One region of the Cupriavidus sp. 94F1 genome, then DNA from elsewhere that is predicted to be linked to it. Evidence: riboswitches for the same ligand, from Rfam matches in the RefSeq annotation. Region 1 holds a riboswitch; the other holds the start of a gene.

Region 1 (15,364 bases):
CGAGCCGCTGCTGCGTATCTGCCTGGGGCGCATCGCGCTCGATTCCCCGGAACTGCTCGACCTGACGCCTGCACAAGGCGATGCGCTGGCTGCGGCCCAGGCCGAGCGCGTGCTGGCCGAACAGCCCGATCATCCCGAGGCCCGGCGCCTGCGGGCGCCGCTGCGGCTGGGTTCTGAACCCGCCGCGGCGCTCGACGATCTGGAGACCTATCTGCGCCAGCGGCCCGACCCGCTCGCGCAGGTCCGTGCGCTGACGTGGCGTCACCAGGCCAATGTGACCGCCGGCGCCAACGCCCCGGCGCAGCCTGCGTGGACCGGTTTCGCCGTGACGGCGGATGCCGATGATGGCGCGCTGTATTTCCATGCGGCGACCGCACTGGGCAGTTTCCTCGATGAAGTCCCCGCCTCGCAGGCGGCGCTCAAGCCGACGCTGGAGGCCATGTGCCGCAAGGGCCTGTCGTGCTTCGAGTCGTATTTCGAGAGCGGCGAGGGCGATGCCCAGGGGCACGGCGGCAATGCCGACCCCCATCTCTATTCGCTGCTGTGCCGCCTGCTGGGCCGTACGCTGCCCGCCGATGCGGCGCATTTGGACGAGAAGGTGGCGTTGCACCGCAAGGGCGTGGCGGCCAGCGATTTCATCGACCACTGGATCGACCTGCTCGACGCCTACGCGGCGGCGGGCCAGCACCAGCAGGTCGTGGACATGGCCGGCGAGGTGCTGAACCGCTATCCGGTGGAGCGCAACCCGGCCGGCGTGAGCTGGGCCTTTAGTCGTCTGGTGGCGGCCTGGGCGGCGATCGGCGGGCGCGAAGCCACCGAATCGGCCAGTGCCGCGCTGGCGCATATGGATGCCCGGCTCGATGCCTTGCCCGTGGAAGCCCGCACCGAGGGCGCCCACGCGATGGCCCACGCGCGTGCCCATTACGGCGCGCTGCTGCAGACCGGCATGGCGTCGATGGACGAGCACGACAAGGCGGATGCCATCGCCGAACTCGAAGCCCTGCAACGGCGCTCGCTGCTGATCGAAGATGCCTGGGTATCGGGCCGCTTCGGCCAGATCTGGCGCGACCTCGGCGACAACGAGCGCGCCATGCCGTTGCTCGAACAGGCGGTGCAACTGGGCGAGGGCGACGCACGGCAGCAAGCGCTGGCGCGCGTGCAGCGCGCCCGGCTGCTGGTGGACCTGGAGCGCCACCCGGAGGCGCTGACCGACTTCCAGATCGCCTTTGCCGCGCGCGACGACTGGGACGCACAGACCTGGCTGGCCGCAGTGCAGGCCGCGCTGGGCATGGGACAGCGCGAAACGGCGTTGGGATGGTTCGAGCGCGCACGCGGTCTCGATGCCGAAAAGGGCCCCACCCGTGGTTTGTTCGCCAAGGTGGAAACGGCACTGAAGGCCACACGGCCGAAGTGGAAACTCTGGGGCGTTTGATGTCCGGTCGAAAAATGTGACCCATCGCACCAGAGACGATTCTGATTTTGCAAGAGCTACAAAAGCGCTATCGAAGATGATGGCGTTTTTTCTTTGGAGAAGGCGTAAGTTGCCGGCATGTTCGGGAAAGTGTCGGACAAGCACTTACATTTACTGACGTGTCCTTCCGTTACCATGTCGCGCATGAACGGATTGAGCCAACTTTTCCCCTCGCTGCCACTGGCGCCAGGCGGACTGTTCTGGGTGGGCCTTGCGCTGGTTGGCGCGGGCCTGGCCGGGGAAGTCTGCCGCCGCTGGCTGGGCTGTCCGCGTATCGTCGGTTACGCGGTGATCGGGCTGTTCGCCGGCATGCTCGGCCGCAGCATTGTCGATGACAACATGATCGCGCAGACCCGGGTGCTGATCGACATGGCGCTGGCCCTGGCGCTGTTCGAACTCGGCCACCGGCTGTCGCTGTCCTGGCTGCGCGCCAATCCGTGGCTGCTGATCACCAGCGCGGCGGAAAGCCTGCTGACCTGGGGGCTGGTGTCCACGGTGCTGCAGTGGATGGGGGCTTCGCCCGGCGTGGCCATCCTGGCCGGCGGTATCGCGGTCAGCACGTCGCCCACCATCGTGCTGCAGCTCAAGAACGAGCTGCGTGCCGATGGGCAGGTCACTGAACGCCTGATGGCGATGTCGGCGCTCAATTCCATCTACGCCGCGGCCATCGTGCAAGTCGCCACGGGCTGGCTCCATTCCGAATACGGCAACCTGGGCGCGGCCCTGCTGCATCCGCTGTACCTGCTGGTCGGCTCGTGCCTGCTGGCGTGGGTGGTGGGCAAGCTCGGGCATGCGATCTACGCGCGCATGTCGGCCGACGATCACTACAGCTTCCTGGTCCTGGTGGGACTGGTGTTGTTCACGCTGGCGCTGACGCGGGTGCTGAAGCTGTCGATGCCGCTGACGCTGATGCTAGCCGGGGTGGTATTCAAGCACCAGGACCGCCAGCCACATGTCTGGCCCACGCACTTTGGCAGCGCGGGCAGCCTGCTGATCATCGTGATGGTGGTGTCGCTGGGCCTGCCGCTGACCGCCCGGGACTGGGTCGTGGGCGGATCGCTGGCCGTGGCGCTGGTGTTCTTCCGTCACGTCGCCAAGCTGGCCGGCGTCGTGTCCCTGGGTTCGTTCTCGGGCCTGAGCCTGCGCCAGTGCGCAGCGCTGGGGCTTGCGCTGGCGCCGATGTCCGGCCTGGCTTATCTTTTGATGAGCGACGTTGCCCGCCTGTACCCTGGCACCGGGGCGCCGCTCGCATCGATCATCCTGTGCGCGCTCGCGATCGAGCAGCTGCTTGCCCCGATCATCGCGGCATGGGCGCTGCGCTTCGCCGGCGAGACGCGTGACCATGGAGGAGGGCGCTGATGTCGCTCGAACCGTTCAAGCATTCCGAGGCGTTGACCTTCGGCGTCGAGCTGGAACTGCAGCTCGTCAACCGGCACGACTATGACCTGGCGCCGTTCGCCCCGGATCTGCTGCGCGCACTGAAAGGCGCGCAGCACGCCGGCGACATCAAGCCGGAAATCAGCCCGTCGATGATCGAGATCAGCACCGGCATCTGCCACGACTATGCGCAGGCGCTGGAGGAACTGACCGTGATGCGCGACCTGATGGTCAATGCGTCGCGCGGCCTGAACCTCGGCATCTGTGGCGGCGGCACGCATCCGTTTCAGGTCTGGTCGGAACGCACGATCTCGAATTCGCCGCGTTACCAGTACATTTCCGAACTTTATGGCTATCTGGCCAAGCAGTTCACGGTGTTTGGCCAGCACGTGCACATCGGGTGCCCGACCCCCGATGAGTCGCTGTTCCTGCTCCATGCCATCGGGCGATACGTGCCGCACTTTATCGCGCTGGCCGCTTCGTCGCCTTACGTGCAGGGGGTGGATACGGGCTTTGCATCGGCGCGCCTGAATTCGGTAGCGGCGTTCCCGATGAGCGGCCGTGCCCCGCATGTGCTGACGTGGGACGGCTTCGAGGCGTACTTCAACAAGATGCGCGCCACCGGGGTGATCGAAAGCATGAAGGACTTCTATTGGGATATCCGTCCCAAGCCGGAGTTCGGCACGATCGAGGTGCGCGTGATGGACACCCCGCTGACCGTTCAGCGCGCCTGCGACATCGCGGCCTATATCCAGGCGCTGGCGCGCTACCTGCTGTTGTCGCGCCCATTCATGCCGCAGGAAGACGACTACCTGGTGTACACCTTCAATCGCTTCCAGGCGTGCCGCTTCGGACTGGAAGGCGAATACGTGCATCCGAACGAACTCACCCGGATGCCGATCGCGGACCATATCCTGTCGATCTGCGACGCGCTGGAGCCTCACGCCGAGGCGCTGGGGTCGCTCCAGGCGCTGGCCAATATCCGCGCCCAGGCGGCGGCGCGCGACAACGACGCACGCCTGGTGCGCACGGTGAACGACGAGGCGCACAGCCTGCGTGACACGGTGCGCCGGACCTGCGAATTGTGGGAATCCTGACGCATTGCCTGGGCTGAGGCCGAGGCCGAGGCCGGGGCTGGGCCGATCCTGGACCAGCCCGCAGCAAGCCCCCCTGGCGCGCTAGATGCCGTGCGGCACGCTGTCCCCGTCGCGGCCGCTGGCCAGCCCCAGCTGCTTGTTGGCCGGGACGGCGACGTCGATCAGCTTGGGCCGCGGCAGGTTCAGGTTGCGCATCATCACGATGAACTCTTCGCGCGTGCGGCCGGCTACCCGGCTGTTGGTGGCGCGCTCGTGGCCAATCGTTGATTCGGTCCGGCCCTTGTAGTCGTGCGCGGGGTAGACGCGGGTGTCGTCAGGCAGACGGAAAAGTTTCTGCGTCAGGCTGTCGAACAGCGTGCCGGCGTCGCCCGACTGGAAGTCGGTACGACCGCAGCCGTCGATCAGCAACGCGTCGCCGGTGAAGATGCGCCGCGTCATGCCTTCGGGCGACGGCTCCTCCCAGAGATAGCTCATGCTGCCGGCGGTGTGGCCGGGCGTGTGGATCGCGCGCAGCACCTGGCGGCCGAACGGAATCGTATCCCCATCGATCAGTTGCTTCAGCGCGGGCTTGATGTCGCAGCCCGACGGCGCGGCGGTGCTGGCGCCCGTCAACTGGGCAAGATGGCCGGCTGACGTGATGTGATCGGCGTGCGCGTGGGTCTCCACGACCCAGGCCAGTTTGGCGCCGGTCTGCTCCAGCAGCGCAAGATCGCGCGTGGACTGGCGATCGACGGGGTCGATCAGCACGGCCTCGCGCGTGTCGGCGTCGATCAGCAGGTAAGTGAACGTGGACGAAGCCTCGTCGAACAACTGGTGAAAGGTCTGCATGGCGGTATTGTTGTGGCAAACCGGAAGTGCTTCCATGATACGTCGCCGGTCAGCGCCGGCCAACGGATGCCACATGCGTCAGCACTCGACGATATTCACCGCCAGGCCGCCGCGCGCGGTTTCCTTGTATTTGGTCTTCATGTCGGCCCCGGTTTCGCGCATGGTCTTGATGACCGAGTCCAGTGACACATAATGCGTGCCGTCGCCGCGCAGGGCCATGCGTGCCGCGTTGACGGCCTTGACCGATGCCATGGCGTTGCGCTCGATGCACGGAATCTGCACCAGCCCGCCCACCGGATCGCAGGTCAGGCCCAGGTTGTGCTCCATGCCGATCTCGGCCGCGTTCTCCACCTGCTCCGGCGTGCCACCGAGCACGGCGGCCAGCGCCCCGGCCGCCATCGAACAGGCCACGCCGACTTCGCCCTGGCAGCCCACCTCGGCGCCCGAGATCGACGCGTTGAGCTTGTAGAGCAGACCGATGGCCCCGGCTGTCAGCAGGAAGTCGACCACACCCTGCGTGTTGGCGCCAGGCACGAAACGGTCGTAGTAATGCAGTACGGCGGGAATGATGCCGGCCGCGCCGTTCGTCGGCGCCGTGACCACGCGACCCCCGGCGGCGTTCTCCTCGTTGACGGCGATGGCGTAGAGGTTGACCCAGTCCATGACCGACAGCGGGTCAGACAGCGTGCGCTCGGCGCGCAACGTCAGGTGCCGATAGAGCTCCGGCGCCCGGCGCTTGACCTTGAACGGGCCGGGCAGTTCGCCGTCCGTGCGGCACCCGCGCGCCACGCATTGCTGCATCACATCCCAGATATGCAGCAGACCGTCGGTCACCTCGTTCTCCGGCCGCCATGTCAGTTCGTTCTCGAGCATGAGCCGGGCAATCGACTTGCCGCTGGCATGGGCCATGTCGAGCATCGCGCGTCCCGTGCGGAACGGGTGCGGCAACTGCTTGCCGGCGGCCAGCACCTGCGTATTGGGCGCGCCGGCGGTGACGACGAAGCCGCCGCCCACCGACAGGTAGCGGGCCTCGCGCAGCGACGCGCCATCGGCATCATAGGCGTGGAACTTCATGCCATTGGGATGCTCGGCCATGGCTTCGCGCCGATAGAACACGATGTGCTCGCGTTCCACGAACGGCACGGTGTGCCGGCCCAGCAGCGACAGCTGCTTGCTGGTGCGCAGCGCTGCCAGCTTGCCGTCGATCGTCTCCGGATCGACCGTGTCGGGCGATTCGCCCATCAACCCCAGGATCACGCCCTTGTCGGTGCCGTGTCCCTTGCCCGTGGCGCCGAGCGATCCGTAAAGCTCCGCGCGCACGCTGGCCACCCGCGCCAGCAGGCCGTCGCGTTCCAGGCCATGCGCAAACATCAGGGCCGCCCGCATCGGGCCCACGGTGTGGGAGCTCGACGGGCCGATGCCCACCTTGAACAGATCGAAGACGCTGACTGCCACGGCTGAACTCCAGATTGGTTGCCGGCGCGGTTCGTGGAACCGTTGGCCGTAAGGCCGCTAGGCCGGCTTGTCCTGATCGGTATGGGCCGGATGACGCCATAGTGCGCCGGGTTCGGCGGGACCGGAAGCAGGCGGCGGGTCCTTCATCTTCACGCTGATGGAGCCATCGGTTTCCAGAATCGCGAAATGCACGTCTTCCACGCGGGCGCAGCCATTGCGGCGCAACACCTTGTGCAACTCGTGCGTGCTGATGCGTTCGCGGCGCATGACTTCCTCGTAGACCTCGCCCTGGTGGATCACGATCTGCGGACGGCCGTCGACCAGCATTTCCAGCGGCCGGCTACGCCACGTGACATACCCGAGCAGCGCATCGGTCCCAAACAACGTGCCCGCCAGGATCAGCCCGGCCAGCACCGAGTTGTCGCCGGCATTCATCGCGTTCTGAACCGCGTTCGAGATGATCAGCAGCAGGACAAGATCGAACGGCGTGAGCTGGCCGATCTGCCGCCGGCCCGAAATGCGCATCAGCAACAGAATGGCGCCATAGACGATCAGACCGCGCAGGACGAATTCCCACCAGGGCGCGCTGAGATTCCACATGAATGAGGCCTCCGCTCAAGGACGGCGCCGGATACCGGCGCCCGCTCCCTGAGCATAGTCCGTCGGCGGCATCCGCGTGTATCGGACGCCGCCTGACGGGCCGGCACTCATTCTTCGGCGTACTCGCTCATCGGCACGCACGAGCAGAACAGGTTGCGATCGCCATACACGTTGTCGGCACGGCCAACCGGCGGCCAGTACTTCTGCGTGCGCAGCGATGCCAGCGGGTAGGCCGCTTCCTCGCGCGTGTACTTGTGCGTCCACTCGTTGCCGACCACCACGGCCGCGGTGTGCGGCGCGTGTTTGAGCGGGTTGTCCTCGCGGTCGAAGCTGCCGTCTTCCACCCGCGCGATCTCGCCGCGGATGGCGATCATCGCGTCGATGAAGCGGTCGAGTTCGTGCAGCGATTCGCTCTCGGTCGGCTCGATCATCAGCGTGCCCGGCACCGGGAAGCTCATGGTCGGGGCGTGGAAGCCGTAGTCCATCAGGCGCTTGGCCACGTCCTCGTTGGTGATGCCGGTGGTCTTCTGCAGCGGGCGCAGGTCAAGGATGCACTCGTGCGCCACCAGGCCATGCTGGCCCGTGTACAGCACCGGGAAGTGCGGCGACAGGCGGCGCGCCACGTAGTTGGCGGTCAGGATCGCGTTCTCGGTGGCGGCGGTCAGGCCGGCCGAGCCCATCATCGCGATATACATCCACGAGATCGGCAGGATGCTGGCCGAGCCGAACGGCGCGGCCGAGATGCCGCCGATGCCGTTATCGTCGCGACGATAGCCGACGCTGTCCTGGTTGGGCAGGAAGTCGGCCAGATGCGCACCCACGGCTACCGGACCGACGCCCGGGCCGCCGCCGCCGTGCGGAATGCAGAACGTCTTGTGCAGGTTCAGGTGCGACACGTCGCCGCCGAACTGGCCCGGCGCGGCCACGCCCACCATCGCGTTCATGTTGGCGCCATCGACATAGACCTGGCCGCCGTGCTTGTGCACGATGTCGCAGATCTGCTGCACGCCCTGCTCGAACACGCCGTGCGTGGACGGGTACGTGATCATGATCGCGGCCAGGTTCCTGCTGTGCTGCTCGGCCTTCTTCGCCAGATCGTCGAGGTCGACGTTGCCGTTGTCGTCGCAGGCCACCACCACGACCTTCATGCCGGCCATCTGTGCCGACGCGGGGTTGGTGCCGTGGGCCGATGACGGGATCAGGCAGATGTCGCGATGGCTCTCGCCACGGCTGGCGTGGTACGCGTGGATGATCAGCAGGCCGGCGTATTCGCCCTGCGAGCCGGCGTTCGGCTGCAGGCTGACCGCGGCGTAGCCGGTGGCGGCGCAGAGCATGGCCTCCAGCTGGTCGATCATCTCGCGATAGCCAACCGTCTGGTCCAGTGGGGCAAATGGGTGGATGTTGCTGAACTCGGGCCACGTCACCGGAATCATCTCGCTGGTGGCGTTGAGCTTCATCGTGCAGGAGCCCAGCGGAATCATCGTGCGGTCCAGCGCCAGGTCCTTGTCGGCCAGCGAGCGCAGGTAGCGCAGCATCTCGTGTTCGGCATGGTGCGTGTTGAACACCGGATGCGTCAGGTAGGCGCTCTGGCGCGCCACGTTGCCCGGGAAGCCGTCGCCGACCGATGCCTCGATCTTGTCGAAGTCGGGCACCGGCTTGCCGTGCGCGAAGATCTCCCACAGCGTGACCACGTCGTCGCGCGACGCGGTTTCGTCCAGCGAGATGCCGATGCGCGACGCGCCGGCGTGGCGCAGGTTGATGCCCCGCTGCGTGGCCGTGGCGTGGAACGCCTCGGTGTTGAAGCCGGTTTCCAGCGTCAGCGTGTCGAAGAACGTCTCATTGACCGGGGGCAGGCCCAGCGCCTTCAGACCGGCGGCCAGCGTGGCGGTCAGGCGATGCACACGTTGCGCGATGCGCTTCAGGCCCTGCGGGCCATGGTAGACCGCATACATCGACGCCATCACGGCCAGCAGCACCTGCGCGGTGCAGATGTTCGAGGTGGCCTTCTCGCGGCGGATATGCTGCTCGCGCGTCTGCAGCGCCAGGCGGTAAGCCTTGTTGCCCTGCGCGTCGATCGTGACGCCGACCAGGCGGCCCGGCATCGATCGCTTGAATTCATCCTTGACGGCCATGTAGCCCGCGTGCGGACCGCCAAAGCCGAGCGGCACGCCAAATCGCTGCGAGTTGCCCACCGCCACGTCGGCGCCCCAGTCGCCCGGCGCGGCGATCAGCGTCAGCGCCAGCAGGTCGGCGGCGGCCACCACCCGGCCGCCGGCCGCATGCACGGCGTCGGCAATGGCGCGGTAGTCGGCTACATCGCCATTCACGCCCGGATACTGCAGCAGCACGCCGAAGGCGTGGGACTGCGCGGCGTCCGCAGCCGGGCCGACCTTCACCTCGATGCCCAGCGGCAGCGCGCGCGTGCGGATCACTTCCAGCGTTTGCGGCAGCACATCGTCGGCCACGTAGAACGTGTTCGACACATGCTTGTGGACGCGCTGCAGCAGGGTCATGGCCTCGGCAGCGGCCGTGCCTTCGTCGAGCATCGACGCATTGGCGATGTCCAGGCCGGTCAGGTCCGTGATCATCTGCTGGAAGTTCAGCATCGCCTCCAGGCGGCCCTGCGAGATTTCCGGCTGGTACGGCGTGTAGGCGGTGTACCAGGCCGGGTTTTCGAAGATGTTGCGCAGCACCACGCCCGGTGTGAGCGTGTTGTAGTAGCCCTGTCCGATGAAGCTCTTCAGTACGCGGTTCTTGCCGGCCAGGCCGCGCAGGCGGGCCAGCGCGGCTTCCTCGGTCAGCGGGGCGGTGAACTCGCCCAGCGACATGCCGTCGCGGCGGCGGATGGCGGCGGGCACCACGGCGTCGATCAGCGCGGCGCGGCTGTCGAAGCCAAGCACCTTGAGCATGTGTTGCTGTTCGGCGCTGTCGGGGCCGATGTGGCGGGCGGCGAAGGCGTCTCGCGCCTCCAGTTCGGCCAGCGTGGGCCGTGTACCTTGGGCGGCGGCATTCATGGGAAGCGGGGCGTTCATGGCAAGGAATCTCGGGGAGCGGGCGGCGGGCAGGTGGTCGGCCTGTCCGCCGCGCGCGGCATCAAACAGTCAGCGCGATCAGGCGCCGACGCTGGCCTTGTAGGCGTCGACGTTCATCAGGCCGTTCACGTCGTCGGCGTTGGCCGGCTTCAGCTTGAACAGCCAGGCGTCAAAGGCGTTGGCGTTGACCGACTCGGGCGCTGCCGAAGCGGCGTCGTTGACGGCGATCACTTCGCCAGCCACCGGGGCGTAGATGTCGGAAGCTGCCTTCACGGACTCCACCACGGCCAGGGCGTCGCCGGCACCCACCGACTTGCCCACTTCGGGCAGTTCCAGGAAGACGATGTCGCCCAAGGCGTCCTGGGCGTGGTCGGTAATGCCGATCGTCAGCGTGCCGTCGGCTTCGACGCGCACCCATTCGTGCGACTCGGTGTACTTCAGGTCAGCGGGGAAGTTCATGAGGTTCTCCGGGATACAGTTTGTTTCTTGTTTCATTCACCCGGTCCGCAGCAGGTTGGGCTCGATCGGACGGGCGGAAGGGCGACCGTTTGATGTGAAGCCGGGCGATGCCTCAGCTCACGAGTGCCTTGCCATTACGCACAAACGGCAGTTTAACCACAGTCGCGGTCAGTTTGCGGTCACGAATCTCGACCTGGACGTCGGTGCCAGGCGCCACGCCCTTCGGCAGGCGGGCGAACGCGATCGACTGCTGCAGGCTGGGGCTGAACGTGCCGCTGGTGATTTCGCCGGCGCCTGCCGCCGTGATGACCTTCTGGTGCGCACGCAGCACGCCGCCCTTGTCGCGCAGGATCAGGCCCGCGAACGTCTGTTTCTGGCCGCCTGCCACCAGGGCCTGCTTGCCGATGAAGTCGCGCTCGCTCTGCAGGTCGACCGTCCAGGCCAGGCCGGCGTCCAGTGGCGACGTATTGATATCCATGTCCTGGCCGTACAGGTTCATGCCGGCTTCCAGGCGCAGCGTGTCGCGCGCGCCCAGGCCGGCCGGACGTACGCCCGCGGCGATCAGCTTTTCCCAGATGCCGGCGACGTTCTCGGCCGGTACCACCAGCTCGAAGCCGTCTTCGCCCGTGTATCCGGTGCGGGCGACCATCAGTTCGCCCATTTCCGGGTCTTGCACGACCAGCGCGTTGAACGGCTTGAGCGCGTCGGCCGGCTGGGTGGAGGGAAAGGCCTGGTAGACCTTGGCGCGGGCGTTGGGGCCCTGCACGGCCACGATGGCCAGCTTGCCGGTGGCCGCCGGTGCCACATCGCCGCGGCGCGGTGTGATCGTCACGCCGCTGCCAGTGGCCGCATTGCGCGACTGGATCCATTCGATATCGCCAAGGGCCGTGCTGGCGTTCACCACCAGGCGGAAGTGGTCCTCGGCAAAGAAGTAGACGATCAGGTCGTCGATGACGCCGCCTTTTTCGTCGAGCATGCACGAATACAGCGCCTTGCCCGGCGTCTGCAGCTTGTCGACGTTGTTGGCCAGCAGGCCGCGCAGGAAGGCGCGTGTGCCCGCCCCGTGCAGGTCGACCACGCACATGTGCGACACGTCGAACATGCCGGCATCGGCACGCACGGCATTGTGTTCCTCGATCTGCGAACCGTAGTTGACCGGCATGTCCCAGCCGCCAAAGTCGACCATGCGGGCGCCGAGGGCGCGGTGGATAGCGTTGAGGGGCGTGGCCTGGAGCGTCATGGATATCCTCGGGGGCGGTTCGAAAACGAAAAAAGGGTCATCCGCCGCAACGATCGGGCGCACCAATGTGCATCCAATCCGCTGCGGCGGATGACCCCTCTGTCCTCGATACCTGAGAGATTACGAAGCCGGAACTTCGTGCGCCCCTTCGGTGGACATGCTCACCACGGCGTCAGGGCAGTGGCGGATGTCGCTCTCCAGAGTGCGGCATGCATCGTGTGCATGTTGCATGCCGATCCGGTCGGTCCATGGTGCCTGAGAGTTTGCGGGTGGTTCCCCTTCGGCGGCGCAATCGATGCGCGCTCTCCCGGCCGGATGCGCGAGAATGTACGGGACCGGTCAGCCTTTGTCAAACGCGTGCCTGACGCCGGCCGGCGGCCCCGCCCCCGGGATTGGAAACGACGGCGGGCCGGTTAGCGACGGTCCTTCGTCACCACATTACCGACCACGCCGCCCACGGCCGCGCCGCCCAGCGTACCCAACGCGCTGCCGTCGGTCAGGACCGCACCGCCGAGCGCACCGGCGCCCGCGCCAATGGCGGTATTACGCTGCTTCGGGGTCATGTCCGCGCAGCCCGCAAAGCCCACCAGCGTCACGCCGATCAGGGCAACTTTCGAAAGGGTGCGAAGCGTCTTCATGATTGGCTCCTTTGTTGTCATCGAGATCATCGTTTCCGATTTGTTGATATGTCCCGGACCGGTCGCGCCACGCGCAAGACCCGTGCGGTCCTGTGAGATAAGAGGCAAGCTCCATGCCCCGGGATCCGCCGCTTTACGATTGTTACCAGCCTGAAACGCCTCTTGTCGGACGCCGCCCGACACGCCAGTGCGCGCCTGCGGCGCGTGTTAACATCGACGCCTTCGGCGCGCCATCCCTCCAGGTGCGCCATGAGCCATTCCGCCTGCCACGTTCCCCAGCCTCATGACTCACGGACTCAATGCCGCGCAATCCGAAGCGGTGCGCTACCTGGACGGCCCCTGCCTTGTGCTGGCGGGCGCAGGATCGGGCAAGACCCGCGTGATCACGCAGAAAATCGCCCACCTGATCGAGGACAAGGGGTTCGAGCCGCGTCACATTGCCGCCGTCACGTTCACCAACAAGGCGGCGAAAGAGATGCAGGAACGCATCGGCAAGCTGATGGAAGGCAAGACCACGCGCGAAGGGAAGCGCATTCCACTCAAGCAGCTGACGGTTTGTACGTTTCACTCGCTTGGCGTGCAAATCTTGCGCATGGAAGCCGAGCATGTCGGGTTGAAGCCGCAATTTTCGATCATGGATTCGGACGACTGCTTCGGGCTGGTCCAGGAGCAGCTGAGCACCACCGACAAGAAGCTGATCCGCAGCGTGCAGAGCACCATCTCGCTGTGGAAGAACGGCATGGTCGACCCCGAGACCGCGCTTGCGCAGGCGGCCAATGCCGACGAGCACCAGGCCGCGATGGTCTATCGCAACTACGTGGCCACTCTGAACGCGTACCAGGCGGTGGACTTCGACGACCTGATCCGCCTGCCCGCCGAACTGTTCGCGCGCGACGAGGCCGTGCGTTTGAAGTGGCAGAACCGGCTGCGCTATTTCCTGGTCGACGAATACCAGGACACCAACGCGTGCCAGTACCAGCTGCTGAAGCTGCTGGCCGGCGGCTCGCACCTGCGCGCGCCGGCGTTCACGGCGGTGGGCGACGACGACCAGGCCATCTATGGCTGGCGTGGCGCCACGCTGGACAACCTGCGGCTGCTGCAGACCGATTTTCCGGACCTGAAGGTGGTCAAGCTGGAGCAGAACTACCGCTCGACCGTGCGCATCCTGGAAGCGGCCAACGCGGTCATCGCCAACAACCCGAAGCTGTTCGACAAGAAACTGTGGTCGGAACACGGCATGGGCGATCCGATCGCCGTCCACCCGATGAACGACGAGGAGCACGAGGCCGAGTCGGTGGTGTTCCGCCTGTCCGCGCACAAGTTCGAGCGCCGCGCGCAGTTTCGCGATTACGCCATCCTGTATCGCGGCAACCACCAGGCGCGCCTGTTCGAGCAGATCCTGCGGCGCGAGCGCATTCCGTACGTGCTGTCGGGCGGCCAGAGCTTCTTCGACAAAGCCGAGATCAAGGACATCTGCGCCTACCTGCGGCTGATTGCCAATCCGGACGATGACCCCGCGTTCATTCGCGCCATTACCACGCCGCGCCGTGGGGTGGGCAACACCACGCTCGAGGTGCTGGGCACGTTTGCGGGCCAGGCCAAGGTGTCGCTGTTCGAGGCGGCGATGATGGGCGGCATCGAGGCCAGGCTGCAGCCGCGCCAGCTGGAGCCGCTGCGCACGTTCTGCGAATCCATGGTGCGCCTGGCCGACCGCGCGGCCCGCGACCCGGCCACCGTGGTGCTGGACGACCTGATGGAAGGTATCCACTACGAGGCCTATCTGTACGATACCTTCGACGAACGGCAGGCGCAGTCGCGCTGGACCAATACGCTGGAATTCCTGGACTGGCTCAAGCGCAAGGGCACGCGTCCGGAGGCCGAAGGCGAAGCCGGGGCCGAGGCCACGGGCGCCGACACGGCCGACGGCTTCGGCGACGAAGGCAAGAACCTGCTCGAACTGACCCAGACCGTGGCGCTGATGAGCATGCTCGAAGGCCGCGAAGAAGATCCCGACGCGGTGCGGCTGTCGACCCTGCACGCGTCGAAAGGCCTGGAATATCCGCACGTGTTCCTGGTGGGCGTGGAGGAGGGCATCCTGCCCCACACACGCGAGGACGAAGACCTGGACGACGAGAAGATCGAGGAAGAGCGGCGGCTGATGTATGTGGGCATCACGCGCGCGCAGCGCACCCTGCAGATCAGCTGGTGCAAGAAGCGCAAGCGGGCGCGCGAAACCTATTCGGTCGAGCCGTCGCGCTTTATCGCCGAGATGAAGCTGGAGGAAGCCCCCGCACCGCAGGACACCACGCCGGCGATGAGTCCGAAGGACCGGCTCGCCGGCCTGAAGGCGCTGCTCAACAAGCCCGTCGCGGCCTGACTTGATACAAGGCCGACAAGACTGCCGGGGTCGGGCTCACTACGATTGGCGGCGCGTGGAAACGTCTCTCGGACGTTCCTGCGACGCACCGCGCCCGCCCTTCGGCTGCGGTGTGGCTGGGCGCATGCGAGCCCGGCTTCTTCCCTGTTGAACGCTCCCGGATGCGGCAGCACCGGGGGCGTATTTTTCCCCCGGCCCGTACGCGCTGCGCCACCACCGCCCGGCCCCCGCATCGCGGCCCTAAGTGTCGTGCGCGGCACGTATCAAAATTGATACAAAGCGGGCATCGCCTGTGATCTCCCGGCTGGTACATTGGCCGATCGGATGTCCCGCGTATTCCTCACTTTTCCCCATGGACCTGTCGCCCAACCTGCCCATTCGTCTGCTGATCGTCGATGACGACCCCCAGATCCGCGCCATGCTGGCCGAATATCTGGCCACGTTCGGCATGGAGGCCGAGGGCGCGCAAGGCGGCGCGGCGATGCGCACGGCGATGGGCCGGCAGGACTACGACCTGGTGATCCTGGACCTGTCGCTGCCGGGTGAAAACGGCCTGACGCTGTGCCGCGAGATCCGCGAGCAGAGCAACCTGCCCGTGATCATGCTGACCGCGCGTGCCGAACTGGCCGACCGCGTGGTGGGGCTGGAAGTCGGGGCCGACGACTACGTGACCAAGCCGTTCGAGATGCGCGAGCTGGTGGCGCGGATCCACACGGTGCTGCGCCGCAGCCGTGGCGACGTACGCCGCCCGACGCCTGCCCCGGGCGGGCACGAGATGCGCTTCGGCTGC
Region 2 (15,364 bases), on a different contig from region 1:
AGACTGCTGAAGAAGTAGGCTTTGGCCGCCACGTCCGCGCGCCCCGTCCTGACTCAGCGTGCGCGGCGCGGCTTGGCCGCATGCCGCACCTCGCGCGTGAATTGCGCGCAGGCGTGCGTCATCAGGTCCTCGGAGCGATAGACCAGAAAAAGCTGGAAGTCGGGCAGCTCGTCGGCAATCGGCAAGCGCACCAGGGCCTCGGGGTCCAGCTTCAGCGGCCCCGTGCCGTCGAACACGTAGTTCGACCATACGCTGATCAGGTCGGTCCTGGTTGCCAGCTGCAGCCCCAGCAGGTTCGACGCGCTCTGCACGATGCGCCTGGGCATGTCCAGGCGGTGCAGGCGCATCAGGCTTGCCAGGGGGCTGCCGGGATCGTCCAGCGGGTCGAGCGTCAGCCAGTCCGCATCGAGCAGCGCACGCAGGCGTCGCGCACGGCGCAGCGGATGCCCGGGCCGCACGGCCAGGCCCATGCCCACCGAAAACAGCGGCTCCCACTGCATGCCGCCGCCACCGGGGCCGCTGTTGGTCGAGATCAGGCCAAGATCGAGCCGCCCCTCGCGCAACCCTTCCAGGATCTGCTGCGGACGTAACTCCAGCGCGCGCAGCGTCACATTCGGATAACTCTGCCGGTAGGCGGCCATTGCCTCCGGCAGCGCGCCGCTCGACGCCACGGCGGTAAAGCCGATATGCAGCTGCGCCTCGGCGTGCCCGCGAATCGACTCGATATCTTCCAGCGCGTGCCGCAGTTCCTGCTCCACCACCGTGGCGCGCCGTACCAGCGCCAGCCCATAGGCCGTCAGGCTCACCCCCCGCACCGAGCGCGACATCAGCGTCACGCCCAGTTCGCGCTCCAGCTCCGCAATGGCCTTCGACAGCGCCGGCTGCGAGGTATGCAGGCTACGCGCAGCCTCGTGGATGCTGCCGTGCTGGGCCACCGCCAGCAGCACGCGCAGTTGTTGCAGCTTCATCAGGGTTTCTCCCCACCGGCTTGCCGCCGATGCCTTGCGATGGTGCGCGCCTGCGCAATTGCCGTGCATGGCACACCGGAATGCGCCGCGTAGGTACTAGTCCTGATGGTACGTGGCCAGTGATGGTGCCGGTGATGCCATTTCGTTATCACGATGACAATAAATGATTTTCGGGGCGGCGTGTTTGCCGGAATACTGCATCGCCAAGGACGTACAACCTGAGCGATGGATGCCCGCCAGGGCTCCACGATTTCCGCAACCCAGTTCGTGGAGCCCCACATGAACGACGCCACCTTGCCCGCCGGCACGCCGCTCTCCGCTGCCAGCGTCGCCGCCCCCGCCACTTCCGTCACCCCGGCCAGGGCAAAGCAAAGCCAGTTCCGGCTGATCGCCGCATGCTCCATCGGCAATGCGCTGGAAATGTTCGACTTCACGGTCTACAGCTTCTTCTCGCTGCTGATCGGCAAGCTCTTCTTTCCGTCGGATAGCCCGTACGGGTCGCTGCTGCTGGCCGTGGCCACGTTCGGCATCGGCTTTGTCATGCGGCCGCTGGGCGGCGTACTGATCGGCAACTATGCCGACCGTCATGGCCGCAAGGCCGCCATGACGCTGACCATCGGCCTGATGGTGCTGGGCACGCTGTGCATCGCGCTGGCCCCTACCTACGCCACCGCTGGCGTGTTCGGGTCGCTGACCATCCTGGCGGGCCGGCTGCTGCAGGGCTTTTCGCTGGGCGGCGAGATTGGCGCCTCCACGGCGATGCTGATGGAAGGCGGCGACGTCAAGGGCCGCGGCTGGCGCGTGAGCTGGCAGATCGGCAGCCAGGGCATTTCCGCGCTGGCGGGCGCGGCCACGGGCGCCACGCTCTATGCCTTGCTGCCCACCGCCGCGCTGGAAAGCTGGGGCTGGCGCGTGCCGTTCCTGCTCGGGCTGCTGATCGCGCCGGTAGGTCTCTATATCCGCGCCAATCTCGACGAGACGCACGAGGCCGACGCGCATGCGCCGAGCCCGGTCGGCGAACTGTTCCGCCGTCACGCCGGCAAGGTGGTGCTGGGCATCCTGGCCGGCACCGCCGGTACGGCCACGATGTACCTGGTGGTGTTCTTCATGCCGACCTACATGATCCGCGTGCTGCATATGCCGGCGTCGCTGTCGTTCCTGTCCGGCTGCGTCACGGGCGTCACGCTGCTCGTGGTGTCGCTGATTGCGGGCACGCTGGCGGACCGCCTTGACCGCCGCAAGCCGCTGGTGGCCGGGTCGCTGCTGTTCAGCCTGCTGGCCGTCTATCCCGCGTTCTGGCTGATGAACCACTACCCGAGCGTGCCGCTGGTACTGGGCATGTCCGCGCTGCTGACCGCCAGCATCAACCTGGGCACCACGCCGCTGTTCCTGATGCTGCTGGAAATGCTGCCCGCCGGCGTGCGCGCCACGGGCCTGGCCGTGATCTACAGCGTGGGCGTGACGGTGTTCGGCGGGTCGTCGCAGTTCGTCGTCACATGGCTGCTGGCGAAGACTGGCAACCCGATGGCCCCCGCCTTCTACATGATGGCGTGCGGCGTGCTGGCCCTGGTGGCCGTGCTGCGCATCGTCGAGAAACGCGAACACTGATCCCTGTCGATATCCGTCGCGACGCCGCGAGCCTGACTTTCCGAGACCTCACCATGACCCGAGAACCGACCCTGACCCCGTTTCAGCTGCTGCCGCACCTGTTGCCTGCCATCGACACCGAGACCTTCGTCAATATCCGCCGCCAGATCCATGCGCAGCCCGAACTGGGCTTCGAGGTTGGCGCCACCAGCCGGCTGGTGGCCACGCTGCTGGAAAGCTGGGGCTACGACGTGCACACCGGCATTGGCAAGAGCGGCGTGGTGGGCCAGTTGAAGCTCGGCAACGGCACGCGACGGCTGGGCATCCGGGCCGACATGGACGCCCTGCCGATCGTCGAGGCCACCGGCCTGCCCTACGCCAGCAAGACGCCCGGCCGCATGCACGCCTGCGGGCACGATGGCCATACCGCCATCCTGCTGGCCGCCGCCCACGCGCTGGCCAGGTCGCGCAGCTTCGACGGCACGCTGAACCTGATCTTCCAGCCCGACGAAGAGAACCTGTGCGGCGCGCGCGCGATGATGGAAGACGGCCTGTTCGAGCGCTTTCCGTGCGATGCGGTCTTCGCGCTGCACAACATGCCCGGCGTGCCGGCCGGTTCGTTTCGGGTGCTGGAGGGGCCGGTCAGCCTGTCGTCCGACGTGGCCGATGTCACGATCCGCGGCGTCGGCGGCCATGGCGCGATGCCCCATCGTTCGAAGGACCCCATTGCCGCGTCGGCCGCCATCATCACCGCGCTGCAAACGGTGGTGGCGCGCAGCGTGGCGCCCGACGACACCGCCGTGGTATCGGTCGGCTTCATCCACGCCGGTGCCACGCACAACGTGATTCCGGAGGAGGTCAAGCTCGGCCTCAATGTGCGCGCGGCGCGGCCCGAAACGCGCGCGCTGGTGGAAGCCCGCATCCACGAGATTGTCAGCCTGACCGCGCAGGCCCACGGCGTGACGGCGCAGATCGACTATCGCCAGCTGACGCCGCCGATGGTCAACGCGGCCGGCCCTACCGCACTGGCTGCCGAGGTCTGCCAGGAGCTGGTGGGCGCCGAGCACGTGGTGACGCAGGCGCCCAAGGGCCTCAATGGCAGCGAGGACTTCGCCTGGATGCTCGATGCGGTGCCCGGCTGCTACCTGATCCTGGGCAACGGCGAAGGAGAATTCGGCGGCTGCATGGTCCATAACCCCGGCTACGACTTCAACGACCAGGTGCTGCCGCTGGGCGCCGCGGCCTGGGTGCGGCTGGCGCAACGCTTTCTGGTGCCTTCGGCCTGACGGCAACAAACCTGATGGCCGAATCCTTAATTTCTATGGCATAGTGGCCACCGTTGTACCCCGCGATATCGGGAGAGCCCGTCGCTGCCGCCAGGCAGCACGGCGCCGAAGGAGCAACCGCCCCGGAAACTCTCAGGCAAAAGGACCGGTATCGCCATGGAACTCTGAAGAACCCCGGCTTGTACGTCGGCCGGCGGTACCGAAGGAGCAAGCGAGCCCCGGCTCGCGAATCTCTCAGGTCAAGGACAGAGGGGGCGTCCGCGAGAAGCGCATGGTGCGCCGTGGACTGCCACCTCATGACGTCCTGAAAGACCCTTCCACATGAAAACCATTGCAGTGATCGGCGGCGGTATTACCGGCGTCACGACCGCGTACGCGCTGGCCAGGCGCGGGTTCTCCGTCACGCTGTTCGAGCGACATCGCTATGCGGCCATGGAAACGTCGTTCGCCAACGGCGGCCAGTTGTCGGCCTCGAACGCCGAAGTCTGGACGCACTGGTCCACGCTGGCCAAGGGCCTCAAATGGATGCTGCGCGCCGATGCGCCGCTGCTGGTGAATCCGCGCCCCACCTGGCACAAGCTGAGCTGGTTCGCCGAGTTCATGGCGTCGATTCCGCATTACCGCGCCAACACGGTCGAGACCGCGCGCCTGGCCATCGCCGCGCGCCAGCACCTGTTCGCCTGGGCCGACGCTGAAGGCATCGACTTCGACCTGAAGCGGCGCGGCATCCTGCATATCTATCGCAACAAGGCGGGATTCGAGCATGCCGGCCGGGTGTCGAAGCTGCTGGCCGAAGGCGGGCTGGAGCGCCACGCGGTCACGCCGGCCGAGATGCGCGACATCGAGCCCACGCTGGCCGGCGACTACTACGGCGGCTACTACACCGAGAGCGACGCCACGGGCGACATCCACAAGTTCACCAGCGGCCTGGCCGCGGCGATCCAGCGCCTGGGCGTGCACACGCTGTACAACCAGGATGTGCGCGCGGTGGCCACCACGGGGCGGCGCGCCACCGTGGTGTCGGCGGAAGACAACCTGCCCACATCGCGCGAATTCGATGGCGTGGTGGTGTGCGCTGGCGTGGCCAGCCGCGCCTTCGCCCGGCAGCTGGGCGACCGCGTCAACATCTATCCGGTGAAGGGCTATTCGATCACGGTGAACCTGAACGATGCGCAAAGCCAGGCCAGCGCGCCGACGGTCAGCCTGCTCGACGACGAAACCAAGCTCGTGACCAGCCGCCTGGGCCCAGACCGCTTCCGCGTGGCCGGCACGGCGGAGTTCAACGGCATCAACCGCGACATCCGCGCCGACCGCATCCGTCCGCTGGTCGACTGGGTGCATGCCTGCTTCCCCGGCGTCAGCACGCGCAGCGTGGTGCCCTGGGCCGGCCTGCGTCCGATGATGCCAAACATGATGCCGCGCGTAGGCCGTGGCCACGCCGCCAACGTGTTCTACAACACGGGGCACGGACACCTGGGCTGGACGCTATCGGCCGTGACGGCCGAGATGGTGGGGGATGTGGTCCGGCAGGCCGCGACGCAGGACGCGCGCGTTGCGGTGGGCCAGGGCGTGGGCGGCGTGGCAGCTTGATACGCCCGCCCTCTCCCCCGCCCCTCTCCCGCCGTGCGGGAGAGGGGAGCAAACCGCCGCCGTCGATATGCCGTTGGTGTTCTCCCCTCTCCCGCTTCGCGGGAGAGGGGTCGGGGGAGAGGGCCAGCCCGGCGAAAGCCCGGGACTGCCCTTTCTGGGCGTACAAATGAAAAGACCCCGCTCGTTGAGCGGGGTCTTGAATTGGTGCCCAGAAGAGGACTCGGTCACCCAGGCGCGACCCCGGCTTGCGCTGGCAAGCGCAAGCTTTTCGAGTCCCCGCGGGCAGTCCGCAGGGACTGCCCTTTCTGGGCCGGAAATGAAAAAGCCCTGCTCGTTGAGCAGGGCTTTCAAAATTGGTGCCCAGAAGAGGACTCGAACCTCCACAGTGTTGCCACCGCTAGGACCTGAACCTAGTGCGTCTACCAATTCCGCCATCTGGGCTTCGTTTCGCTGCATTGCTGCGTTGAAGCGAGACGCGAATTCTACATAAGCTCTGGCGATTTGCAAGCCCTTTTTCACGGGATCGTCAAAATCAGCTGTTCTGCACCCCAAGGTACAGGCTGCCGTCAACCACGTAGCGGTTGCGCCCCGCCCGCTTGGCGCGGTACATCGCGCTGTCGGCGCGGTGCAGCAGCGGCTCCAGGCGCGGGGCTTCGGGCACCGCGCATACCGCGCCCACGCTGATCGTCACGTAGGGCTGCACGGGCGTGCCGTTGTGCGGAATGGCAAGGTCCCGCACCACCGCCACCATGCTGCGGGCGATGGCTCGCGTTTCGTCCGCCGACGAATCCGGCAGTACCACCGCGAATTCCTCGCCGCCCAGCCGGGCGCAGAACTGCGGGCCCCGCAGCACGCCAGTCAGGGCTTCGGCCACCTGGCGCAGGCAGTCGTCGCCGCAGGGGTGCCCGTACAGGTCGTTGAATTGCTTGAACAGGTCGACATCCAGGATCAGCAGGCCGATTTCCTTGTCGCGCTCATGGGCGCGTGCCACGGCGGCCAGCGATTCGCGCTGGAAGTAACGCCGGTTGGGGATGCCGGTCAGCGCGTCGATATCGAGGTCGGCCTGCACGCGCGACAGCTGCTCCGCCGTTTCGCCAAGCTGCGTAGCCAGCGCCTGTTCGCGCGACTGGTAGCGGCTGATATCGCGCATGAACACCAGCAGGCCGATCTGCTTGCCGTCCATCCGGCACACGGGCTCCACCGTCAGTTCGTAGCCCAGGCCATCGGGAATGAAGGGCGCCACCTCGTCGGGGTCGCTCAGCGCGTGGTGCCAGGCCGGCGGCGGCATCTGGCCACGGCGCAGGTCGGGCACCAGCCGGGCAGCGGCGGGATTGAACTCGACGATGCGTCCGTCGGCGCCCAGGATCGCGCAGCCCTCGCGGATCGCGTCGAACACGCGCAGCCGCGCGTAGTGGCCGGTATCGTCCAGGTGCTTGCGCAGCGCGCAGACCCACACCAGCAGGGTCATCAGCGAAAAGGTGGCCGGTGTCAGGTCGCCGCCCAGCGGGCCGGTCCAGCGGTACAGGTAGGCGATGTGCGTCACCAGCGGCAGGAGCAGCCCCGCCATCAGCACGTTGCGGCCGCGCACCGACAGCGCCGCGTTCGGCACCTCGGCGGTGGCCAGGAAATACATGCTGAGGCCCAGCATCGCGTAGGTCCAGGCGGCCACCGCGGTGTAGCCGATGCCGTGGTGAAACACCGCGCCCGGCGACACGCCCGGCGGCATCAGTTCGATCGACGTCCAGATCAGGTGGTGGCGTTCGTTGGTGAATACTAGCGCCAGCGTCAGCACCGCGAAGAACACCGGCACCCAGAGCATCGACCACGGCACGACAAAGCGTGGCCGGCTCAGGTGAACCATCGCCACCAGCCAGCCGATCGGCACGGCCACGATGCCCGCATACTGGAACTTGGCCCAGAAGATCCGGCCTGGCAGCGCCGTCTCGCTGATTTCCAGCAACCGGCCGCCGCTCCAGATGGTGACGCCCGCCGCCAGCACCAGGAATGCACGGACGGTAGGGTCATCGCGGCGCGGCCAGGCCGCGACGGCCATGCCCACACTGCACACCACGGCAATGGTCAGGCAAAGGACGAGAGGATACGATGGCATTGACGATGGGCCGAACCGGATGGCAAACCCCGTCCGGCGATGCGGGGCGAACCATTATAGGCCCGCACGGTCCGACACTGGCGCCGGGGCATACCCCGACGCTGCCCGCATCCACCGCCCTACCCGCCACCCTTCAGGAATCAGGACGTGCCCTTCATCCTCCTAGGCATCGCGATCCTCGTTGCCTTCGTTTATGGCCTGGTCCGGCTCTACCAGCTGGTGACGGCCGCTTCCGGCATGCTGGCCGGCGCCACCGCCGACATTCTCATACTGGCGATACTGGCGGCGCTGTGCGTGGCGGCGCTGCGCCGCTACCGGGCCATCCATGGCCGGCGCGTCAAAGGCGAGCGCATCCTGGCCCTGAGGGGAGAATGGGGGACGCTCAAGGTCGACGCCGAACGCAAGAACTGCGTGCTGCAGATGAACGGTCAGCGCCAGGTGCTGATCTTCGCGGACATCGAGGCGGCCCGGCCCGAGGCGCGCCAGGGCCGCTGGTATGTGGTCGTCGGCCTGCGCCACGGCAAGCCGGGCGAATGGGTGATACCGGTAGCCGACCGGGACGCCGCCAACCTGTGGGCGAAGATCTTCCGGCTGGCCGCATTGCAGAAGCTCTGAGCGCCGGCGCGTGGTCGCCCGGCGTCAGGCTTCAGGCTTCAGGCGTCAGGCGTCAGGCGTCAGGCCCGGAACGGCTCGCCCATCGGCTTCAGGCGGATGCCGGGCGCCAGGCGCGTCCACGGCAGGTCGGCCGGGTCGGCCGTCATCGGCCCCGGGGCCTTGGCCACCAGCACGGCATGGGCGATGCCCTGGAAGTCCGCGCGAAAATGTACCGAGCTCTTGTTCACCAGGATCTTCATCGCCTCGGGCTCGACCCCGCCCACGCGATACAGGTTGCGATCGAGCATCTGCGCCTTGCCGCCGCTGACCACCACCTGCACGCCGCCGATACCCAGCAGCGCCACGGGCCCGACATCGGCCAGCATGCCGTGCATCATCGGGCCGCCAAAGCGGCAGACGCCGTCCGACAGCCCGAGCACCTCGAAGCGCCCCTGCAGCGGCTCGTCGCCGGGCACGCCGGACACGCCCCCCAGCGCCACGTCGATCACCGCGCCCACGCCGGCGCGATGCGCGGCAGCCGCCACGGCCGGGTCCCATATCAGGCCGATGGCCGCGCCCTGCGCGCCGTTGCGCAGCAGCGCGCGCAGCATGCCCATCGTGTTCGAATCGCCGCCGGCACCGGGGTTGTCCTGGGTATCGGCGATGACCACCGGGCGCGTGGCGCCTTCGGCCATCCGCATGGCTTGGCGCACCGCGTCGTCGGGGGACAGGAACGGCACCTCCCACGCGGCCTCCTCGGCCAGCATCCGGTCGTAGAGCGCCTGCACGGCGGCTTCGGCGGCGGCGTCATCGTCGCCATAGCCCCAGATCACCGGCCCGCACTCCGGAAAGTCGGCGGCCGGGAAGCCGGGCGCGAACGACAGCGACACCACCCCGCCCGCTTCCAGCTCGGCCAGCGCCGCGTACAGGCCGCGCGCGGGCTCCAGCATCGTGCACATGCCGTTGATCGGAATCAGGAACGGCAGGCGGCGGGCGGCGGCACGCCAGCGGCGCGGGCCGGCCAGCAGCGGCTGCAGCAGTTCGGCGGCGCGCACGCCGGTTTCGGCCATGTCGACGTGCGGATACGTGCGATAGGCCACCAGCGCATCGGCGGCGTCGAGCATGCGCTGCGTGACATTGGCGTGGAGGTCCAGCGACGCCACCAGCGGCACCGCCGGGCCGATCACCTCGCGCAGGCGGGCCAGCAATTCGCCCTCGCCATCGTCGGCATGCTCGGCCACCATCGCGCCGTGCAGGTCCAGGTAGATGGCATCGAAACCGCCCGCGCGGGCAGCCGCGACGATTTCGCCGGCGATGCGCTCGAACGCATCCCGGGTCACATGGGCCGACGGGCTGGCGCCGGCCCAGATCACCGGGCGCAGGGCCCAGCCGTTGCGCTGCGCGGCCTGGATGAATCCGCCCACGGGGATATTCACATCGCGCAGCGCCAGCACATCGTCGCCGCGCGCCATCGCCGGGAAGCCCTCGCCGCGCTCGAAACTGGCGTAGGTGGCCTTCGATGGCGCAAACGTATTGGTTTCGTGCTGGAAACCGGCGATCAGGATTCGGGGTGCCAAGGGCCTCTCCATGTTCATGTTGTCGTCAAACCGTGGCCGGACGGCCGTGCGGCGCGGGCATGCGGTTGGCCACCAGCGTCACCGCGCCGGCCACCAGCAGCGCCACCATCACCAGCAGGCCGGCCTGCATGCTGCCGGTTGCCGTGCGCACCCAGCCAATGATGGTCGGGCTCAGGAAGCCGCCGATCAGGCCGATCGTGTTGATCAGCGCGATACCGCCCGCGGCGGCATCGCCCTTCAGGTATTGCGACGGTATGGCCCAGAACACCGTATAGGCCGTCCACATCATCGCCGTGGCGATCGTCATGCACAACAGCGACACCGCCAGGTTGCCGCTGGACAGCGTGGCCACCGCCAGCGCCACGGCCCCGATGAAGGCGGGCACGGCGCTATGCAGGCGCCGCTCGCCGCGCCGGTCCGAGCGCCGGCCGATCACGACCATCGCAATGGCGGCCGCGATATACGGGATCATCGAATACAGGCCGATCTGCATGGTGTCGGTCACGCCATCGGCCTTGATGATCGACGGCAGCCAGAAGCTGACCGCGTAGATGCCGCAGATCATCGTGAAGTAGGCGAAGGCCAGCAGGTACACGCGCGGATCGCGCGCCACCTGGCCAAACGAATGGTGGCCCGCGCCGGGCGTGTGCAGTTCAGCGGCAATCATGCGCTTTTCGGTATCGGTCAGCCACTTTGCATCGGCCGGCCGGTCCGCCAGCACGCGCAGCGCCAGCACGCCCAGCAGCACGCACGGCAGGCCTTCCACCAGGAACATCCACTGCCAGCCTGCCAGGCCATGCGTGCCCGACAGGCCAGTCATCAGCCACGTGGACAGCGGCGAGCCGAAGATGCCGCCAAGCGGGCCCGCCAGCATCACCACGGCCATCACGCGCGCCATGCGCTGCTGGCCGTACCAGTACGTCAGGTAGAAGATCATGCCCGGCGCAAACCCCGCCTCGAACACGCCCAGCAGGAAGCGCATCACATAGAACGTGGTTTCGTCGCGCACGAACATCATGCCGGCCGACGTCAGCCCCCATAGCACCAGGATGCGGCTGATGGTCTTGCGCGCCCCGATGCGGGGCAGCAGCAGGTTGCTGGGGATCTCGAACAGCACATAGCCGAAGAAGAAGATGCCGGCGCCCAGGCCGTACACAGCGTCGGAGAAGCCCAGGTCGCTCTGCATCTGCAGCTTGGCGAAGCCGATATTGACGCGGTCCAGGTAGGCGAACGTATAGCAGAGCAGCAGGAAGGGCAGCAGGCGCCAGTTCAGTTTGCGGTACAGCGCCTGTTGCGCGGCGCGGTCGTGCGCCGGCGTGGTGCGTGGGGGCAGTGTGGTGGACATGCGGTCTCTCCCGTGGTCGTCCTTTGGATGCGATGAACGTTGTGCTGTCGCTTTTTCTTGTTGTCGAAGGATCGTCGGTCAGATGAAAAAGCAGAGCAAGAGCAACTTAAGTCGGCTATCGTTGCCCAATCGGCAACAGCTTGGCATTCGACATGCGAGAACTGAACCAGCGCAGGCTGCGCTATTTCCACGAGGTGCTCACGCACGGATCGATCCGGGGCGCGGCCGACAGCATCAACACATCGCCGTCGGTCATCACGCGCCAGATCCGACTGCTGGAGGACGAAGTCGGCGCGCCGCTGTTCGACCGCCACGCACGCGGCGTGCAGCCCACCGAAGTGGCGCTGCACCTGCTGGAATACTGGCAGGGCTGCCGGGCGCAGCAGGAGCTGTTCGAAGACCGCTTGCAGGCGCTGCGTGGCCTGCAGCACGGCCAGATCCGCATTGCCACCAGCGAGGGCTATGTCGATGGCCTGATGGACGAGGTGCTCACCGACTTCTGCGCGCAATACCCCCGGCTCGACGTCACGGTGGACATCCTGCCCGTCAACAACGTGCTGCAGGAGGTGGCCGAAAGCCGCGCGCATATCGGCCTGGCCTACAACCCGCCGTCGCATGCCGATGTGCGCTGGGTGGCCACGTCGTCGCAGCCGGTGGTGCTGCTGGTGCATGCCGGGCATCCGCTGGCGCTGCGCGGCACCACCGTGGACGTGCGCGAGCTTGCCGACTACCCGCTGGCGATGATGCCGCCGGCGTTCGGGCTCGGGCAGATCGTGCAGATGCTGGCGTACGCCGAGAACATCCAGATCCGGCCCACGCTGACCACCAATTCGCTGGCCGTGCTGCGGCACTTCGTCAAGCGCCACCACGGCATCACGCTGATCGGCGCGTTTGCCGCGTATCGGGAACTGGGCTCGGGCGAACTGGTGACCCTGCCGATCGCCCACCCGCTGTTCGAGGCGGCCAAGGCGCGGTTGCTGGTCAAGGCGGGCCGCCCGCTGGGCGTGGCCGCCGACACGCTGCTGGGCTGCATCGTTCGCGACATGTCGATGTTCGCGGCCCCGGCACCGCGCGGGCGCGGACGGTCCACGGCGCGCAAGTCGCCGTGAACGCAGGGTCCGCTAGAATCGGGGCTCCCTCATACGGCCAAGGAGCCTCTGCATGACTGCACCGAACTGGAAAGGGATGGCCCTCACGGGCACCGTGGCAATGGCCACGATGATGGCAGGCTGCGCCGCGCAGCCGCAGGCGCCGCAGCCGCCGACTGCCGGCGTGGCCAATCCGGGCCCCCAAGGCGGCCGTGGCACGCCCGAGGGCTGCCAGGCCGACAAGCTCGGCGACGACGCGCTGATCGGCAAGACCGAGGCGGACGCGGCCAAACTGCTCGAAGGCTGCGCATGGCGCTTCGGCAATCGCGAAGGCCAGCATATGCCGGGCACGATGGACTACAACCCGCAGCGGCGCACCATCGACGTGATGGGCGGCAAGGTCACGGCGGTGCGCCGAGGCTGAAAACGGCGGCCCCTGCCGGCCGCCTGCATTTCAATCCATCAGAACTGCAGCGAGGCGTTCATCAGGAACGTGCGCGTGGCCGCCGGCAGCACGAAGCCGTCATAGGTGGTGGTCCAGTAGCGGCGGTTGAACACGTTGTTCAGCACCGCGCGCACGGTCACCTGCTTGCCGGCCACACGGGTGGTATAGCGCGCGCCGACGTCGGCCGTGGTGTACGACGGAATCTGCTGCGTATTGGCCGAGTTCACGTACATCGAGCCGGTCACCTTGGCGCCCGTCCACAGCGTCAGGCCGGGGACGAACGGCGTGTCGTACTCGACGCGGCCGGTCACGATGTAGTTCGGCGTGGCGAAGACCCGGTTGCCGTTGACCTGCGGATCGTCGACGTCCGTGGTTTTGGTGTGCAGCCACAGCACGCCGCCCATCAGGCGAATGTCACGCGCCACGCGCCACCAGCCGCTGGTATCCACGCCCGTGAACTGCTGCTTGCCGTTCTGCACGAAGACGTTCGACGTGTTGGTGTACTCGTAGCCCTTGTCCACGCGGAACAGGGCCAGGTTGGCGCCCCACTTGTCGCGGTCGGTCTTGAAGCCCACCTCGTACTGGCGGCTCTTTAGCGGGCCGAAGGTCTCGCCAGCGTTCGCGGCGGTCGGGCCGGCCGATCCGCCCGGTTCCAGCGATTCCACGTAGCTCACGTAGGCGGTCGAGAAATCGTCCGTCTTGAACATCACCGCTGCCGTGGGCGTGATCGGGTTGGCGCTGTAGCGCGACGTCCGGACCGCTTCGGGGCTGTAGTTGTCTTGCGAGAACATGTTGTAGCGCAGGCCAGCCAGCACCGACAGGCGCGGCGTGATCTGCACCGTGTCGCTCAGGTAGGCCGATTTCTGCTGGATCTTGTAGTCGCGGTACGGAATGTAGTCCTTGCCCACGCCGGCCTGCTCGTCCAGCGCGATGGGGTTGTACAGGTTGTTCATCCCCATGAAGATGCCGTTGCCGCCCAGGCCGTTGTCCAGCTCGCGCACCTGCGAGAGGTAGCCCAGGCCCGCCACGATCTCGTGCTTGAGGCCCCCTGTGTCGAACTTGCCCTGCACCATCGCGTCGTACGCCTGATAGTAGTAGGCGGTCTTCCAGCGGTAGTTGGTGTCCGAGTAGTTCCCTGCGTCGTCCGTGACAAACAGGAAGCTGTCGGCATTCAGGCGGTTCTGGCGTGCGAAGCGGTACTTGAAGCTGGTCTTCCAGTCGCTGTTGATGCGGTAGTCCACGCCGGTGCCCACGGTCAGCGTGTCGGTCTCGTGCGACGACCACGGCTGGGCCAGGTTGCGCGCCACGCTACTGGCGGCGGGGATGGTGTCCGTGCCGAACGACAGCCCGAAGATCGTGCCCTGCGACTTGCGCTTCCAGTACATGATGTCGGCGTTCCACGTCAGGTCCGGCGTGATGCGGAAGTCGGTGGCCAGCGAAAACGTCTGGCGGCGCACGTGCACGCCCTGTTCGCTGGTGTTGCCGTCCTCGTTCACGGCGTTGATGCGGTAGCCGAAGCGGTCGTCGTTGCCAAAGCGGCCGCCCACATCGACCTTCTCGCTCCAGACGTTGTTGGTCTGGTAGCCGATGGTCACCTCGCGCAGCGGCGTGGCGGTGGGCCGCTTGGCCACGTAGTTGATGATGCCGCCCGGCGAGCCAAAGCCGTACATGAAGCCAGACAGGCCCTTGAGCAGCTCCACCTGCTCGAACGGCTCCAGCGGGATGTCGGCGTCCCACGTGACGAAGTTCTGGCCATCCACCTTCGTGCCGTTGAGCATGTCCACGCGAATGCCGCGCACGGAGAAGTACGAGTTCTCGGTGCGTGCGTTGTCGCCCAGCACCTGAACGGCGGGGTCGTACCTGAACACATCGTTGGCGGTCTGCGCCATGCGCTGCTGGATCTCGTCGCTGGACACCGCGTTGACCGAGAACGGCGTATCCACGGCCTTGCGGTCGCCCAGCGCGCCGTTGCTCACACGCTCGACCTTGACCGCCTCGCCGGACCGGTCGGCCACCACGGTGGCCGTGGGCAGCGTGGCGGTGGCGCCCGGATCGGCCGGCTGGGCCCGAACCTGCGCGTGGACGGGCGCGGACAGCGACAGCGACAGGCCCAGCACTGCGGCGGCAACAGGTGACAGCGCGGTGGCTGGCAGCGAAGAACGGACAGAAACGCGCGAGCGCAGGCTGGCGCGACCGTTGGACAGACGGTGCAAGAACATCGGAATTCCCGGGATTGTTATGGGCGGTGTGCTGGCTCGACGTGCGCGATGCGGCGTGTGCCGCACATCAACACAAATAGTAATGCGAATAATTCGTGTTTATACAATGGACGAGCGGTTCACCCGGGAATTAGTTGAGTCTTCAATGTGGATTGTTGCATTGGCGCCACTCGGGCGGACCCGCGTGGCGCAATGCGGATGGCCGGGCCGCCCCACCCGGCGCGCCGTTGATAGCCGTTCGGCTATCTCCGGCTGCGTTCGCCGCCGCGCGAGTCCTGGATGATCATCGTCCGGTCCAGCACGCCGTTGTCGTCAAAATAGGCGCTGAAGTGCGCCGGCAGGTAGCCGGGCAGGTACATCCGGTACGACCACGCCTCGCGCTTCATCAGCGCGTAGTACTGGATCGGCTCCTTGGGCTTGCCCCAGCGTTCCAGCACATCCTGCTTGGTCCACTGGCCGGGCCGCGCGGTGTAGATCTCGTTTTCGGTCAGCGTCTGCCGGAAATTCGTCAGCTTGCCGCTGGCATCGAAGTCGGCCGCGTAGATTTCGTAGCCG

Evidence for each region. Region 1 has a riboswitch for glycine ahead of gcvT (glycine cleavage system aminomethyltransferase GcvT). Riboswitches for the same ligand answer to the same signal wherever they lie in the genome.
Region 2: it holds a riboswitch for glycine, as region 1 does, so the genes downstream of both, AC3FJ6_RS23205 (D-amino acid dehydrogenase) here and gcvT (glycine cleavage system aminomethyltransferase GcvT) in region 1, are expected to answer to the same signal.

Annotation. Positions count from the first base shown of each region.
Region 1 is NZ_JBYOJT010000003.1:567,509-582,872, forward strand. It holds gene AC3FJ6_RS10325 (hypothetical protein) at 1-1,432, shown strand, start outside; gene AC3FJ6_RS10330 (cation:proton antiporter) at 1,616-2,830, shown strand; gene AC3FJ6_RS10335 (YbdK family carboxylate-amine ligase) at 2,830-3,945, shown strand; gene AC3FJ6_RS10340 (MBL fold metallo-hydrolase) at 4,027-4,773, opposite strand; gene AC3FJ6_RS10345 (L-serine ammonia-lyase) at 4,852-6,228, opposite strand; gene AC3FJ6_RS10350 (DUF421 domain-containing protein) at 6,286-6,828, opposite strand; gene gcvP (aminomethyl-transferring glycine dehydrogenase) at 6,936-9,860, opposite strand; gene gcvH (glycine cleavage system protein GcvH) at 9,939-10,319, opposite strand; gene gcvT (glycine cleavage system aminomethyltransferase GcvT) at 10,432-11,559, opposite strand; glycine riboswitch at 11,649-11,770, opposite strand; glycine riboswitch at 11,792-11,879, opposite strand; gene AC3FJ6_RS10370 (YMGG-like glycine zipper-containing protein) at 11,973-12,197, opposite strand; gene AC3FJ6_RS10375 (UvrD-helicase domain-containing protein) at 12,481-14,574, shown strand; gene AC3FJ6_RS10380 (response regulator) at 14,927-15,364, shown strand, end outside.
Region 2 is NZ_JBYOJT010000012.1:81,422-96,785, reverse strand. It holds gene AC3FJ6_RS23225 (type 1 glutamine amidotransferase domain-containing protein) at 1-18, shown strand, start outside; gene AC3FJ6_RS23220 (LysR family transcriptional regulator) at 54-968, opposite strand; gene AC3FJ6_RS23215 (MFS transporter) at 1,248-2,576, shown strand; gene AC3FJ6_RS23210 (M20 aminoacylase family protein) at 2,630-3,841, shown strand; glycine riboswitch at 3,901-3,999, shown strand; gene AC3FJ6_RS23205 (D-amino acid dehydrogenase) at 4,163-5,431, shown strand; tRNA gene AC3FJ6_RS23200 (tRNA-Leu) at 5,786-5,872, opposite strand; gene AC3FJ6_RS23195 (diguanylate cyclase domain-containing protein) at 5,964-7,541, opposite strand; gene AC3FJ6_RS23190 (hypothetical protein) at 7,689-8,156, shown strand; gene AC3FJ6_RS23185 (M81 family metallopeptidase) at 8,216-9,712, opposite strand; gene AC3FJ6_RS23180 (MFS transporter) at 9,738-11,057, opposite strand; gene AC3FJ6_RS23175 (LysR family transcriptional regulator) at 11,210-12,166, shown strand; gene AC3FJ6_RS23170 (hypothetical protein) at 12,219-12,569, shown strand; gene AC3FJ6_RS23165 (TonB-dependent siderophore receptor) at 12,608-14,809, opposite strand; gene AC3FJ6_RS23160 (hypothetical protein) at 15,052-15,364, opposite strand, start outside.